3 linked regions of the Archangium primigenium genome follow. The protein of the gene in region 2 interacts with the protein of the main gene of each other region in a pairwise test. Links are inferred from orthologs where the notes say so. Each region holds a gene or a part of one and is shown on either strand. Other genes may lie near its edges.

The links.
Region 1: the proteins of I3V78_RS06320 (region 2) and ftsA interact in binary tests that used the Escherichia coli proteins (3 or more experiments, as listed by UniProt). The link is inferred for Archangium primigenium from one-to-one orthologs.
Region 3: the proteins of I3V78_RS06320 (region 2) and ftsZ interact in binary tests that used the Escherichia coli proteins (3 or more experiments, as listed by UniProt). The link is inferred for Archangium primigenium from one-to-one orthologs.

What each region holds. Positions count from the first base shown.
Region 1 is NZ_JADWYI010000001.1:2,844,382-2,849,168, forward strand. The notes cover bases 970-3,779. They hold ftsA (cell division protein FtsA), read left to right. Parts: upstream 970-1,663; coding sequence 1,664-2,896; downstream 2,897-3,779. Other genes in these bases: I3V78_RS12160 (cell division protein FtsQ/DivIB), read left to right, coding at 970-1,617; I3V78_RS39160 (ATP-binding protein), read right to left, coding at 2,975-3,779. In the rest of the region: I3V78_RS12155 (D-alanine--D-alanine ligase), read left to right, coding at 1-635; more of I3V78_RS12160, read left to right, coding at 763-969; more of I3V78_RS39160, read right to left, coding at 3,780-4,787. UniProt on the Escherichia coli protein: Essential cell division protein that assists in the assembly of the Z ring. May serve as the principal membrane anchor for the Z ring.
Region 2 is NZ_JADWYI010000001.1:1,451,236-1,455,973, forward strand. The notes cover bases 836-3,596. They hold I3V78_RS06320 (rod shape-determining protein), read right to left. Parts: upstream 2,853-3,596; coding sequence 1,818-2,852; downstream 836-1,817. Other genes in these bases: I3V78_RS06310 (DUF2156 domain-containing protein), read left to right, coding at 836-1,459; I3V78_RS06315 (DUF2171 domain-containing protein), read right to left, coding at 1,480-1,710; I3V78_RS06325 (putative ABC transporter permease), read right to left, coding at 3,061-3,561. Outside these bases: more of I3V78_RS06310, read left to right, coding at 92-835; I3V78_RS06330 (glycosyltransferase family 2 protein), read right to left, coding at 3,740-4,459; I3V78_RS06335 (pyridoxal phosphate-dependent decarboxylase family protein), read right to left, coding at 4,520-4,738. UniProt on the Escherichia coli protein: Forms membrane-associated dynamic filaments that are essential for cell shape determination. Acts by regulating cell wall synthesis and cell elongation, and thus cell shape.
Region 3 is NZ_JADWYI010000001.1:2,861,840-2,866,654, forward strand. Bases 736-3,573 are described here. They hold ftsZ (cell division protein FtsZ), read left to right. Parts: upstream 736-1,467; coding sequence 1,468-2,679; downstream 2,680-3,573. Other genes in these bases: I3V78_RS39885 (tandem-95 repeat protein), read left to right, coding at 736-1,184; I3V78_RS12185 (hypothetical protein), read right to left, coding at 2,681-3,046; I3V78_RS12190 (acetyl-CoA carboxylase biotin carboxylase subunit), read left to right, coding at 3,182-3,573. Also shown: more of I3V78_RS39885, read left to right, coding at 1-735; more of I3V78_RS12190, read left to right, coding at 3,574-4,531; I3V78_RS12195 (biotin/lipoyl-binding carrier protein), read left to right, coding at 4,567-4,785; I3V78_RS12200 (enoyl-CoA hydratase/isomerase family protein), read left to right, coding at 4,782-4,815. UniProt on the Escherichia coli protein: Essential cell division protein that forms a contractile ring structure (Z ring) at the future cell division site. The regulation of the ring assembly controls the timing and the location of cell division.

The sequences.
Region 1 (4,787 bases), 1.4 Mb from region 2 along the record:
TGGACAAGGTCTTCGCCAAGCAGATCTTCATCGCCCACGGCATCCCCACGCCGCCCTACCGCGCCTTCGCCTCCAAGGAGGAGGCCCTGGCGGCCGTGGACTCGCTGCCCTTCGGCCTGCCCGCCGTGGTCAAGCCCTCGCGCGAGGGCAGCAGCGTGGGCGTGCACCTGTGCAAGACGCGCGAGGCGTACCTCGCCGCCGTGGAGGACGTGGCCGGGCGCGCGGGCACCATCCTCGTGGAGCAGTACATCAAGGGCCGCGAGGTGCAGGGCGGCGTGCTGGACAACGAGGCCCTGGGCGTCATCGAGGTCGTCGCCGCGCGGGAGTTCTACGACTACCAGGCCAAGTACCAGTCCGGCGGCACCACCCAGTACCTCTTCCCCGCGCCCCTGCCGCCCGAGCAGTACGCCCGGGTGAACGAGGTGTGCCTGGGCGCCCACAAGGCCCTGGGGTGCAGTGGCGGCTCGCGCTCGGACGTCATCCTGACGCCCGCCGGAGACGTCTACCTGTTGGAGACCAACACGTTGCCGGGCATGACGGAGTCCAGCCTGCTGCCGAAGATCGCCGCGGGCCAGGGCATCGACTTCCCCGCGCTCTGCGAGCGCTTGCTGCAGGGAGCCACTGTCAAGGCCTGATTTCGGCGCCTCTCGGAAGTCAACGTGCCGGCCCCTTGCACGAAGGGCGCCGGACTACAGCGACGTGCCTGTAGCGAAAAACTGGCATGGAGATCCAACCGCGCGCAGCATGCGCCACCCACGCACCATGGCATTCGGTCAGTCCAAGAATCGGCGTCATCAGGACGCCGCCCAGAAGAAAGAGGCGATGAAGGGCGCCGTGCGCACGCACGGGCCCGGCGTCGCGAAGGCCATTCTCCTGACCGGTCTGACATGCGCCCTGGTGTGGGGCTCCATCGAGCTGCGGCGCTGGGCGCTCACCTCGCCCTTCTTCCTGCTCAAGGAGACGTCGTTCAGCGGGCTGCAGCGCGCGGGGGCCGGTGAGCTGCTCAAGCTGTCCGGGCTCACGGTGGGACAGAACCTGTGGTCCCTGGACGTGGGGGCGCTCGAGCGCGCCATGGACACCCACCCCTGGGTGCGCCAGGTGGAGGTGCGGCGGCACTTCCCCTCCAGCGTGTCCGTGGAGGTGACGGAGCACGTGCCCGCGGCGCTCGCGGTGCTCAGCGACCTGTACCTGCTGGATGACCAGGGCGAGCCCTTCAAGCGGCTGCAGCCCGGGGACGGGTTGGACCTGGTGCTCATCACCGGCGTGGAGCGCGAGGCGTACCTGACGGACGAGACGCGCACGCGCGAGCGGCTGCGCGAGGCGCTCGCGGTGCTCGAGGCCCACGCGGCCACGCAGCCCGGCAAGCGCGACCGGCTGAGCGAGGTGCGCATCGGGGCCGGGGGCATGGTGTTGGTGCTGGCGGACGGGACGGAAGTGTTGTTGGGGCAGGGGGACACGGACGCCAAGCTGAAGAAGCTCGTGCGCGTGCGTGAGGAATTGAAGACCCGCGGCTTGTCCGCGGAGGTCATCCACCTGGAGAACCGGGCTCGGCCCGGCTGGGTGGCGGTGAAGTTGTCGAGCCCCGTCTCCGAGAGGACCGGGGCCTCGTCGCGGTAGACGATCGCGCCCCTTTCACGAGAGTGGGGGGCCTGGGAGGGCAGTCATGGCGAAGCAGAAGTCCGGGGAGATCATCGTCGGCCTCGATATCGGCACGACGAAGATCTGCGCCATCGTCGGTGAGCTGACCGACAATGGGATCGACATCATCGGCATCGGGACCCATCCGTCCAAGGGTCTGCGCAAGGGCGTGGTGGTCAACATCGAGGCGACCGTGTCCTCCATCCGCCGCGCGGTGGAGGAGGCGGAGCTCATGGCGGGCGCCGAGATCTCCCACGTGTACACGGGCATCGCCGGCGGCCACATCAAGGGCTTCAACTCCCAGGGCATCGTCGCGGTGAAGGACAAGGAGGTGCGCGAGCCGGACATCGCGCGCGTCATCGACGCGGCCAAGGCCGTGGCGATTCCGCTCGACCGCGAGGTCATCCACGTCCTGCCCCAGGAGTTCATCATCGACGACCAGGGCGGCATCAAGGAGCCCCTGGGCATGGCGGGCGTGCGGCTGGAGGCCAAGGTGCACATCGTCACCGGCGCCGTGTCCAGCGCGCAGAACATCGTCAAGTGCGCCAACCGCACCGGGCTCAACGTGGCGGACATCGTCCTGCAGCCGCTCGCCTCCGCCGAGGCCGTGCTGGGCGAGGACGAGAAGGAGCTGGGCGTGTGCCTCGTCGACATCGGCGGGGGCACCACCGACATCGCCATCTTCTCCGGCGGCTCCATCGTCCACACCGCCGTCATCGCCCTGGGCGGCAACAACCTGACGAGCGACATCGCCATCGGCCTGCGCACCCCGGCCCACGAGGCCGAGCGCATCAAGCAGAAGTTCGGCTGCGCCCTGTCCTCGCTCGTCAACAAGGACGAGACCATCGAGGTGCCCAGCGTGGGCGGCCGTCAGCCCCGCGTGCTCGGCCGGCAGATCCTCTGTGAGATCCTCGAGCCGCGCGTGGAGGAGATCTTCCAGCTCGTGCACCGGGAGATCCAGAAGTGCGGCTACGAGGATCTGCTCGCCTCGGGCGTGGTCATCACCGGGGGCTCCACGCTGCTCGCCGGCATGCCGGAGCTGGCCGAGGAAGTGATTGGCCTGCCCGTGCGCCGGGGCATGCCGCGTGGCATCGGTGGGCTCGTGGACGTGGTGAAGAGCCCCATGTACGCCACGGGCGTGGGCCTGGTCGTCTACGGAGCCAAGCACCTGGACCGCAAGATGTTCCGCATCCGCGACGAGAACGTCTACAAGAAGGTCAAGGGCCGCATGCGCGAGTGGCTGGAGGAGATCTTCTAGTCCGCCGTCCCAGCACCCGCCGCACCCTCCGGGGCCGCCCCTCCCAGCGGCCCCGTTCTTTTTTTCCGCGGCGCGGGCTCAGGGCTCGTCGTGGGCGGGGGCCACGGGCTTCGGGCCCCGGCGCAGGAAGTTCTCCAGCCCGTCGATGTCCACCGGCTTGACGAAGTGCTTGTCGAAGCCCGCCTCCAGCGCGCGGCTGCGATCGCTCGCCTGGCCGTAGCCGGTGAGGGCCACGAGTGTCAGGCCCGGGCCCAGGGGCCCCGCGCGCAGGCGGCGCGCCACCTCGTAGCCGTCCATGCCCGGCAGGCCGATGTCGAGCAGGACCACGTCCGGGCGGTGCTCCTCGGCGGCCTTGAGCGCCGCGTGGCCGTCATGGGCCTGCCAGACGGTGTGATCCCACGTCTGGAGCAGCTCGGCGAGCGTGTCGGCGGCGTCGACGTTGTCGTCCACCACGAGGATGCGCCGGGTGCTCGGCGGGGGCGCGCTCTCGGGGACGGGCGCGGGCGCGGGGGACACGGGTGACGGGGACGCGGGGGCCGGGGACGCGGTCGGAGTGGCGGGGCCCTCGGAGAGCGGGAGCCGGACGATGAACTCGCTGCCCCGGCCGACCCCCTCGCTGCGCGCCTCGATGGTGCCGCCGTGCAGCTCCACCAGGTTCTTCACCACGGTGAGCCCGATGCCCAGGCCCCCCTGGGAGCGATCCAGGCCGCGCTCGGCCTGCTCGAAGAGGTTGAACACGCGGCCGAGCATCTCCGGGGCGATGCCGATGCCCGAGTCCTTCACCCGGATCTCCGCCACCGTGCCCGCGCGCTCGAGGCTCACCCGGAGCAGGCCCTCGGGGTCCGTGTACTTGGCCGCGTTGGTGATGAGGTTGACGATGATCTGCTCGATGCGCACGGCGTCGCCGAAGGTGTACAGGGGCTTGCGCGGCAGGGTGACGCTCACCTCGTGGCGTCGCTCGTCGAGCAGCGGCTGCACGGACTGCAGGGCGCTGTCCACCAGCGCGGGCAGGGCCACCGGGCCCTTGCGCAGCTCGATGCGCCCGCGGGTGATGCGCGACACGTCGAGCAGATCATCCACCAAGCGCGCCAGGTTCGTGGTCTGGCGCTCGATGACGTCCAGGGCGTGCTGGCTCTTCTCGTCCAGGGTGGCGTGGGTGGTGAGCAGCTTGAGCGCCGAGCGCACGGGGGCCAGGGGGTTGCGCAGCTCGTGGGCGAGCATCGCCAGGAACTCGTCCTTGCGGCGGCTGGCCTCCTGGAGCGAGGCCTCGGCGCGCTTCTGCTCGGTGAGGTCGCGCGCCTCGAGCACGGTGGCCACGCGCTGGCCTCCGCGCAGCAGGGGGCTGGACGACACGGCCACGGGCAGGGGCTCGCCGCTGACCCGCACGAAGACGTCCTCGTGGCCCGCGCCGAGCGCCGCGCGTCCGGTGAGCAGGGACTCCAGCGGGCACGGCGCCGCGTCCGTGTGCGTGGGGTGCAGGAGCGTGTGCAGCTTCTGGCCCCGGATGTCCGCGAAGGTGTGGCCCGTCATCCGCTCGGCCGCGGGGTTCATGAAGGTGCAGCGGCCCTCGGCGTCCGCCATGTACAGCGCCGAGGTGGCGTTCTCGGCGATGGTGCGGCTCACCTGGCGCTCGTACTGCTGCAGGGCCTCCTCGGTCGCCTTGCGCGAGGTGATGTCGAAGAGGATGCCCTCGAGCGACCAGGCCTTGCCGTGCTCGTCGTACAGGGCGCGTCCCACCTCGGACACCCAGCGGGGCAGGCCGTCCGCGTGCATGATGCGGTACTCGAGCTCGTAGGGCGTGTGCCGGTCCACCGCCCGGGCGATGCGGGCCTCCACGTTGGCCAGGTCCTCCGGGTGGACGAGCGGCGCCCAGGTGCGGCCCTCTCCGAGG
Region 2 (4,738 bases):
CCCACACCGGCCGTCCGAGGTGTCGGCCGTCCGCTCCGTGACGTCGATGCGGGTTGCACCCGTCCGGGCGGGGGCGTAGCGACAGGGGGACATGAGGGAAAGCAACGAATCGCTCCAGGCGCGGGTGCTGGCGCTGCTCAAGCGCCACGGGTGGAACGCCACGTCCTTCCAGGTGGTGGAGCCGGGCTTCTCGTACTGGTTCGACGGGGAGGACGCCTGCGTGGCGTACGTGGACACGGGGCGGGCGTGGGTGACGGCGGGCGGGCCCATCGCGCCCCGGGAGCGGCTCGGGGAGGTGCTCACGCGCTTCCAGGCCCGGGCGGCCGAGGCGGGCCGGCGGGTGTGCTTCTTCGCCGTCGAGCGGCGGCTGCTCGAGGCGGTGCCCCTCCAGGCCGTGGCCATTGGCGAGCAGCCGGTGTGGGATCCGCGGCGCTGGGAGGAGAGCGTGCGCGACAGCCGCCCCTTGCGCGAGCAGCTGCGCCGGGCGCGGGCCAAGGGCGTGCGGGTGCGCGAGGTGTCCGCGGAGGAGCTCGGCGCGCCCGATTCGCCCGTGCGGCGGGGGGTGGATGGGCTGATGGCGGGCTGGTTGGAGTCGCGGCGGATGGCGCCCATGGGCTTCCTCGTGCAACTGGCGCCCTACGAGCAGGCCCATGAGCGGCGCTCCTTCGTGGCCGAGCGGGACGGGCAGGTGGTGGCCTTCCTGTCGGCGGTGCCGGTGTACGCGCGCGAGGGCTGGTTCGTGCAGCACCTGCTGCGCGACCGGCGGGCCCCCAACGGGAGCGTGGAGTCGCTGGTGGACGCGCTCATGCGCGAGGCGGCGCGGGAGGGGCGGCGATACCTGACGCTGGGGCTGGCGCCGCTGGCGGGGGCGGTGCCGGGCTGGCTGCGCCTGGCGCGGCGGCTGGGCAAGCCCCTCTACGACTTCGAGGGCCTGCGGGCCTTCAAGGGCCGGCTGCGGCCCCATGCGTGGGACCGCATCCACCTGGCCCGGCCCGAGACGGGCTCCGGCGCGCTGCTGTCGGTGTACGACGCCCTGTCCGCCTTCGCCCAGGGCGGCCTCCTGCGCTTTGGCGCCGACACGCTCCTGGGCCGTCCGCTGCTGCTCGTGTGGCTGCTCGCGTTCCTGCTCGTACCCTGGACGCTCCTGCTGGCCCTGCCGGGCACCACGCCCTACTTCCCCTCCCGGCTCGTGCAGGGGGCGTGGGTGCTCTTCGACGTGGGGCTGACGGTGGGCCTCTTCTCCCTGGTGCGGCGCTGGCGTCCGGGGCTCGCCCTGCTGCTCGGCTGCGCCATCAGCACGGACGCCTGCGTGACGCTGCTCGAGGCCCTGCTCTACAACGTGCCGCGCGCACGGGGCCTGGGCGACTGGCTCGTCATGGGCGTGGCGGTGCTGGGCCCGAGCCTGGCGGCCGTGCTGCTCTTCTGGGCGCGGGGGCACCCGACGCTCCGGCCCGCGTGAGCGCGCCTCGGCTCCGGGTGTCAGCTCCGGGTCTCATCCTCGGGGGGCAGGGTGGTCCGCGTGGGAACGAGGTACACGTCCAGGCCCTGGACCCGTTGGATCCGGTGGAAGCGCACCATGTAGTCCTTGCGTGCGGGAGAGCCCTGGCCGAGTTCGAAGTGGGTGTCCCCCACGTTCGCCACCGTGCCCAGCTTGCGGCCGGTCGGGTCCCTCACCGTCATGCCCTCGTGGATGTCTCCCGGGTCGATCATGTGCTGCCTTTCCTTGGGTGTGCTGCGGGTCCAAGGAGATCAACAGCCTGGGAATCCCCGTCCTGCCGGGACCCACCCGGGCGCGGGTGGGAGCCCCGAGCCGCCCGCTAGCCCGGCTGGCAGACCTGCCGGAGGATGTCGAGCGTCTCGAGCGCCTTGCCGGCGCCCATCACCACCGCGGACAGGGGGTCCTCGGCGAGGAACACCGGCAGGCCCGTCTCCTCGCGCAGGAGCGTGTCCAGGTTCTTGAGCAGCGCGCCACCGCCGGCCAGCACGATGCCGCGGTCGGCGATGTCACCGGCGAGCTCCGGCGGCGTGCGCTCGAGCGTGAGCTTCACCGCCTCGACGATGCCGTTGACGGGCTCGGCGAGCGCGTCGCGCACCTCGTCGCTGCTCACGGTGAGCGTGCGCGGCACACCGGCCACCAGGTCGCGACCCTTGATCTCCATGGTCATGACCTCCTCGGTGGGGTAGGCGGTGCCGATGCCCATCTTGATGAGCTCCGCGGTGCGCTCGCCGATGAGCAGGTTGTACTTGCGCTTGACGTACTGGATGATGGCCTCGTCCAGCTTGTCGCCGCCGATGCGCACGCTCTTGGCGAACACGATGCCGGCCAGGCTGATGACGGCCACGTCGGACGTGCCACCGCCGATGTCGACGATCATGTTGCCGCTGGGCTCGGTGACCGGCAGGCCCGCGCCGATGGCGGCCGCCATGGGCTGCTCGATGAGGTACACCTCGCGGGCGCCCGCGTTGGCGGCGGCCTCGCGCACGGCGCGGCGCTCCACCTCGGTGATGCCCGAGGGAATGCCGATGACGATGCGCGGGCTGACGAGCGACTTGCGGTTGTGCGCCGTCTGGATGAAGTAGCGCAGCATCGCCGCGGTGATCTCGAAGTCGGCGATGACGCCGTCCTTCATGGGGCGGATGGCCACGATGTTGCCCGGCGTGCGGCCGAGCATCTCCTTGGCCTCCTTGCCCACGGCGAGCACCTTCTTGCCGCCGCGCGCGTCCTGCTGGACGGCCACCACGGAGGGCTCGTTGGACACGATGCCCTGACCGCGGATGTAGATGAGCGTGTTGGCCGTGCCCAGGTCGATGGCGAGGTCACGCGAGAAAAGAGTGTGGAGCCAGTCGAACATACGGGGGCGGGAACTTTCCGGAGTACGGCGTCAATTCCCCTCACACGTCAGGGGCGCGCGGCAAGCTACTACGGGGCGCCCGATGCCGGAAGAAAAGGCAACTGTCAAGAGGTGGGCCCGCCCGCTGGGCGTCCGGCCCCGCACACACCCCCGGGCTGGACTCACGGGCTAAGAGCCACATCCTTGGAATCCGAGGGAATCCGGGGGCCTAGCTGGCCGCCTTGTGCTCGGCCTCCTCGGCCCGGAGGAAGTTCTCCGCGGTCTCGCCGGCGTTCTGCTCGGTGGAGACGGCCGGGGGCCGGGGCGGGGGGCTGACGCTGCCGGCCTCCACGGCATGGCGGTACTCGGGCGTCTGGCGCAGGGCCTCGCTGGTGACGCGCAGCAGGGCCTCGCGCGCCGGCTCGAACAGGAGCCCGGCCGCGTACCAGAAGGGGGCGTAGTCCAGGCGGATGAGCCCGCTCACGTTCCACCCCTGCTTCTCGTAGTCCCAGGGGCAGCGGCCGAGCGCCTTGCGCAGGAGCCACCCGGTGGCGAACTCCGCGCCGAAGATGACGGCGGTGTAGGCGAGGGCCCGCAGCGGCCGGGGCAGGAAGCGCAGCCGGTCGTGGAGGAATTCCAGGCCCAGGGCCGTGGCCCCGTAGATGGGGTGCATCCAGAGGTAGGTCTTCGCCGTGGCATGACCGTCGCCCTGGAACAGGGCCGCGCTCATTCCGGTGAAGCACACCTCCATCACCCAGCCGGCACACCCATAGAGGACGAATCGCGGTAGCACACCGCGAACCTAGGAATGCTTCGCGCGCGGAGCACCTGGGCCCCGGGTCCGGGGAACCGGCGCGCGCGCGCCATCCAACACTGGGGACACGGGGGCGTGTAGGTGCCCCGATGCGTCAACGCTTGAGGGCGTATTTGCCAATCACATAGAGCGCGCGCACGCCGTCCTTCCAGCCAATCTTCTTGCCCTCCTCGAAGGTGCGCCCGTGGTAGCTGATGGGGACCTCGAAGATGCGCCAGCCGCCGCGCGCGACCTTGGCGGTGATCTCCGGCTCGAAGCCGAAGCGGTTCTCCTCCACCTTCACGGAGCGGATGACCTCGGTGCGGAAGGCCTTGTAACAGGTCTCCATGTCCGTGAGGTTCAGGTTGCTGGCCATGTTGGACAGGGTGGTCAGGAAGTGGTTGAGCACCGAGTGCCAGAAGTACAACACGCGCCGGGGCGTGCCGGTGAAGCGGCTGCCGAAGACGACGTCGGCCGAGCCGTCCAGGATGGGCTGGATGACGCGGGGGATGTCGCGCGGGTCGTACTCGAGGTCCGCGTCCTGGACGATGATGATGTCGCCGGTGGCCTCGGCGAAGCCCCGGCGCAGGGCGGCGCCCTTGCCCTGGTTCTTCTCCTGCAGGACGACGCGGACCTCGTTGCGGTTGGCGGGGCTGGCGCCCGCGACGCCCAGCCCTTCGGAGGCCAGACGCTGGAGGAACTCGCGGCTGCCGTCCCGCGAGCAGTCATCCACGAGGACGAGCTCCTTGGGGAAGTCCACCGCGGAGACGCGGCGGATGATTTCGGCGAGCGTGGGAATCTCGTTGTAGACGGGGATGATGACCGAGACGAGCATGGCGGGACGGGGCTCTAGCCGATTTTGACGCCCCGCGCGACTCTTCCGGTGCTCCCTTTCTCAGACGGCCCGTCGCAGGGCCTCCAGGAGCCCCTCCAGGTCCACGTCCGTGGTGAGGGGGTTGATGAGGGTGGTGCGCAGCCACACCCGTCCGCCCAGGGTGGTGCGCACCAGGTAGAAGTCCCCCTGGGTGACGAGGCGCTCGCGCAGCCGGGCCTGGAGCGCGTCGAGCGCCGCCTCGGGCACGCCCGGGGGGGTGTGCCGGAAGCAGACGATGTT
Region 3 (4,815 bases), 1.4 Mb from region 2 along the record:
ACTTCCGCGGGGATCAGTCCTCGTACAACCTGGACCTGGGCAACGAGTTCGCCTACGGGCTGGGGGCCGAGCTGCCCTTCGAGCTCGGCACGCACCGCCTGGCGGCCGCGGCCACGCTGGTGGGCGCGGTGGGCCTGCGCGAGACCGAGGCCGAGGAACTGCCCGTGGAGCTGCTCGGGGCGCTCAAGTACCGCTTCACGGAGGCGTTCGCGGCCCATGTGGGCGCGGGTCCGGGCCTGTCACGCGGGTACGGCACGCCCACCTACCGCGTCTTCGCCGGGCTCATGTGGACGGCGGGTTCGGGCACGCGGGCCGCGCCCCGGCCGCTGCCCGCCGTGGCGTCCGTGTGCGCGTATGGTCCCGAGGACAAGGACGGCTTCCAGGACGACGACGGCTGCGCGGATCCGGACAACGATCAGGACGGCATTCCGGACACGCGCGACCGCTGCCCCAACCAGCCGGAGACGATCAACGGCTTCGAGGACGAGGATGGCTGCCCGGACACGGCGCCCGTGGCGCCCGTGGCTCCCAAGGCCGCGCCCAAGGAGGCCCCCAAGGCGTCGGCTCCGGTCGCGCCCCCGGCGCCCGTCGATTCCGATGGGGATGGGCTGCTCGACGCCCAGGACAAGTGCCCGCTGGAGGCCGAGGACAAGGACGGCTTCGAGGACGAGGATGGTTGCCCGGATCCGGACAACGACAAGGACGGCATTCCGGACACGAGTGACCGCTGCCCCAACGAGCCGGAGACGATCAACGGGGTGAAGGACGAGGACGGCTGCCCGGATCAGGGCAAGGCGATGGTGGTCATCCAGGGCAACAAGATCCTCATCCTGGAGAAGGTCTACTTCGCCACCAACAAGGACGTCATCCTTCCCCGCTCCTTCAACCTGCTCCAGCAGGTGGCGGCGGTGCTGCGCGCCAATCCTCAAATCGAGAAGGTCCGGGTCGAGGGCCACACGGACAGTCAGGGCTCGGACGCGAAGAACCTGGACCTGTCCCAGCGCCGGGCGAACAACGTGCGGCGGCGGCTCGTCGAGCAGGAGAAGATCGGCGCGGAGCGGCTGGAGGCCACGGGCTACGGCGAGACGCGGCCGGTGGACAGCAACCTGACGTCCAAGGGGCGCGAGAACAACCGCCGGGTGGAGTTCACCATCCTCCGGATGGACGGCGTGGACACGCCCTAGTCGTCGCGAACCTGTCCACGCAGGTGGACCGCGGAGCGCGTGAGAAGGGGTTCCTCATGCGCTCCGCGATGCCCGTCACGCGAGTCAAGAGGTGTGATGCACCCACCACGGCGCACGGCTGCTCTGGTGGGGCTCTCGCGTAAGTGCCTGTGACGACTTGGCGATGCGACGGGGCGCTACAGGTTCGTAGCTCAGAACTTGCCAAAGAACGCGACTTGCTGAAGATGGTGTCCGCAGTGGCGCGCGCGGACTGCGGATGGCCCGCGCCGAAAGAAGGAAACACATGGACCAGTTCGAGCAGAACAAGCAGGCCGCCAAGATTCGTGTCATCGGCGTCGGGGGCGCTGGGTGCAACGCCGTCAACACGATGATCATGGCGAAGCTTGAGCGTGTGGACTTCATCGCCGCCAACACCGATGTGCAGGCGCTCGCGGCGAGCAAGGCCCCCATGCGGCTGCAGCTCGGACAGACGTTGACCAAGGGGCTGGGGGCGGGTGCCAACCCGGAGATGGGCCGCGAGGCGGCGCTCGAGTCGCGCGATCAGATCGCCTCGATCATCGAGGGCGCGGACATGGTGTTCGTCACCGCGGGGATGGGCGGTGGCACGGGCACGGGCGCGGCGCCCATCATCGCGGACATCGCCAAGAGCCTGGGCTGCCTGACGGTGGGCGTGGTCACCAAGCCCTTCCTCTTCGAGGGCAACAAGCGCCGCAAGCAGGCCGAGCAGGGGCTCGTGGAGCTCAAGGCCGCGGTGGACACCCTCATCACCATCCCCAACCAGCGCCTGCTCACGCTGAGCAACGCGCCCATGCCGCTGCTGGAGACGTTCAAGCGCGCCGACGAGGTGCTGCTCAACGCCGTGCAGGGCATCTCCGACCTCATCCAGTACCACGGCTACATCAACGTGGACTTCGCGGACGTGAAGACCATCATGAGCGACAAGGGCCTGGCGCTCATGGGCACCGGCCAGTCCACGGGAGACAAGCGCGCGCTGAGCGCCATGCAGCAGGCCATCTCCAGCCCGCTGCTCGAGGACATCTCCATCGACGGCGCCACGGGCCTGCTCATCAACATCACCGGCGGCCGCGACATGACCCTCCAGGAGGTCAACGAGGCGCTCACGCTGGTGCACGACGCGGCGGACCCGGACGCGGAGATCATCTTCGGCTCGCTCATCGACGACAACATCCAGGACGAGGTGAAGATCACCATCATCGCCACGGGCTTCGTCTCGCGCGATGCCAAGCGCCAGCCGGCGCCGGTGGTGCAGGTGCCCGTGGTCACGCGGCCCCCGTCCATCAGCCTGTCCAACGCGCGCGAGGAAGTGGCCAGCCTGGTGCCCGCCAAGGCCGGCGCGCGCACGGTGGCTCCCGCCGAGAGCCGCTCGCTGACCGGGCGCACCGCGGTGGTGCGGGACGCGGCGCTGCCGCTGGACGAGGATCAGTTCGACATCCCGACGTTCCTGCGCCGTCAGGGCCAGACCGAGATGCCGTGAGTCAGCGCCCGGGGAGGCGGGCCACGCCCGCCACCCGCGCATGACGTCCAGAGAGCGCGTCACTCCGCGACAGCAGCGTGTCCAGCTCGCGGTAGAGCGCGTCCACCTGGGCGGGCAGCCGGGGCGCGGGGACCACGCCCTCGCCGGACAGCAGCTCCACGAGCCCGCTCGCGCGCTGCAAGAGTTGCTGGGCGCGCAGCAGGGCCCGGCCCGCGCGGGTGCCCTGCGGCGTGAAGAGCGTGCCTCCCTGGTAGAGTGCCTCCACCGCCGCGCGGTTGGTGCCATGGCGCTCGGCCACGCGCGTCCGGTACAGCTCCAGCCGCCGCTCGAGGCGCGCGCCCTGGAGATCCACCACTCGTCCTGTCATGGGAGGCTTCACGGCCCGGAACCTACGCCATTTCCCTACATGGTCGCAACTTCCCGGTCCGGGGACGTTGGCTCCTTGTCAGTGGGGGAGGGGGCGTCTAGGGTGGCCGACCGCCCCGAGCGAGGAGGCGCGGTCATGTTCAAGAAGCTGCTCATCGCCAACCGGGGAGAGATCGCCCGCCGCATCCAGACGGTGGCCCGGGGCATGGGCCTGGCCACGGTGGCCGTGTACTCGGACGCGGACGCGGGGCTGCCCTTCGTGCGCGAGGCGGACGAGGCGGTGCGGCTCGGTCCGGCCCCGCCCCGGGACAGCTACCTGAATGTCGCGGCGCTCCTGGAGGCGGCGCGGGCCACGGGGGCGGACGCGGTGCACCCGGGGTACGGCTTCGTGTCGGAGAGCGCCGGGTTCGCCCGGGTGTGCCAGGACGCGGGGCTCGTGTTCGTGGGGCCTCCCGCCGAGGCCATGGAGCGGATGAAGGACAAGAGCCGGGCGCGTCAGCTCGTGGCCGCCGCGGGCGTGCCCGTGGTGCCGGGCAGCGAGGGCCTGGTGCCGGACGTGGACGCCGCGCGCGAGGCCGCCGAGCGCATCGGCTATCCGGTGCTGTGCAAGGCGGCCGGGGGCGGGGGCGGTATCGGCATGGCCGTGGCCCAGACGCCCGCCGAGCTGGCGAAGGTCTTCCGCCAGTGCGCGGATCGGGCCCGGGCGGCCTTCGGGCGGGACGGCCTCTACCTGGAGCGCTACTTCCCGGCGCCGCGCCACATCGAGGTGCAGATCCTCGGAGACCACCACGGCCACCTCCTGCACGTGCTGGAGCGGGAGTGCTCCCTTCAGCGCCGGCATCAGAAGGTGGTGGAGGAGGCCCCCTCGCCCCTGTTCGCGGACGTGGGAGGGGAGGCGCTGGCGGAGCGGCTCTTCCCGGCGGCGCTCGCCGCGGCGCGGGCCTTCGGCTACGCCAACGCGGGCACGGTGGAGTTCCTCTGCGCGGACGGGGCGTTCTACTTCATCGAGATGAACGCGCGGCTGCAGGTGGAGCACCCGGTGACGGAGGCGACCACGGGGTTGGATCTCATCGCCTGGCAGCTGCGCATCGCCGCGGGCGAGCGGCTCACGGTGCGCCAGGAGGACGTGCGGCGGCGGGGCGTGGCGCTGGAGTTCCGCATCTACGCGGAGGATCCGGTGCGCTTCTTGCCCTCGCCGGGTCCGCTGCGCGTGTTCCAGGGCCCCACGGGCGAGGGCGTGCGCCTGGACGCGGGCTACGCGGAGGGAGACATCGTCACGCCTCACTACGATCCGATGATCGCCAAGCTCATCGTCTCGGGCGCCACGCGCGCGGAGGCCATCGCGCGGGCGATCCGGGCACTCGAGGACTTCCGGGTCGAGGGACTCAAGACGAACATCCCCCTGCACCTGCGCATCCTGCGCGATCCGGTGTTCCAGGCGGGGACGTTGAACACGCGCTTCCTCGAGCAGCACGCGAGGCCGTGAGCGCACAGGCGATACATCCAGGGAGGAGCACAGCGATGGCGGACGTGGCGGCGCACATCACCGGGACGGTGTGGAAGATTCTGGTCGAGGTGGGACAGCGGGTGGCCGCGGGCGACACGCTCGTCATCCTCGAGTCCATGAAGATGGAGATGCCGGTGGAGACGGAGGGGGCGGGGATCGTTCGGGAGCTGCGTTGCCAGGAATCCCAGTCGGTCAGCGAGGGGGACGTGCTGGTGGTCGTGGAGCCGGAATGACGGCGTCGGGTGCGTCGCTGGCGGTGGAGT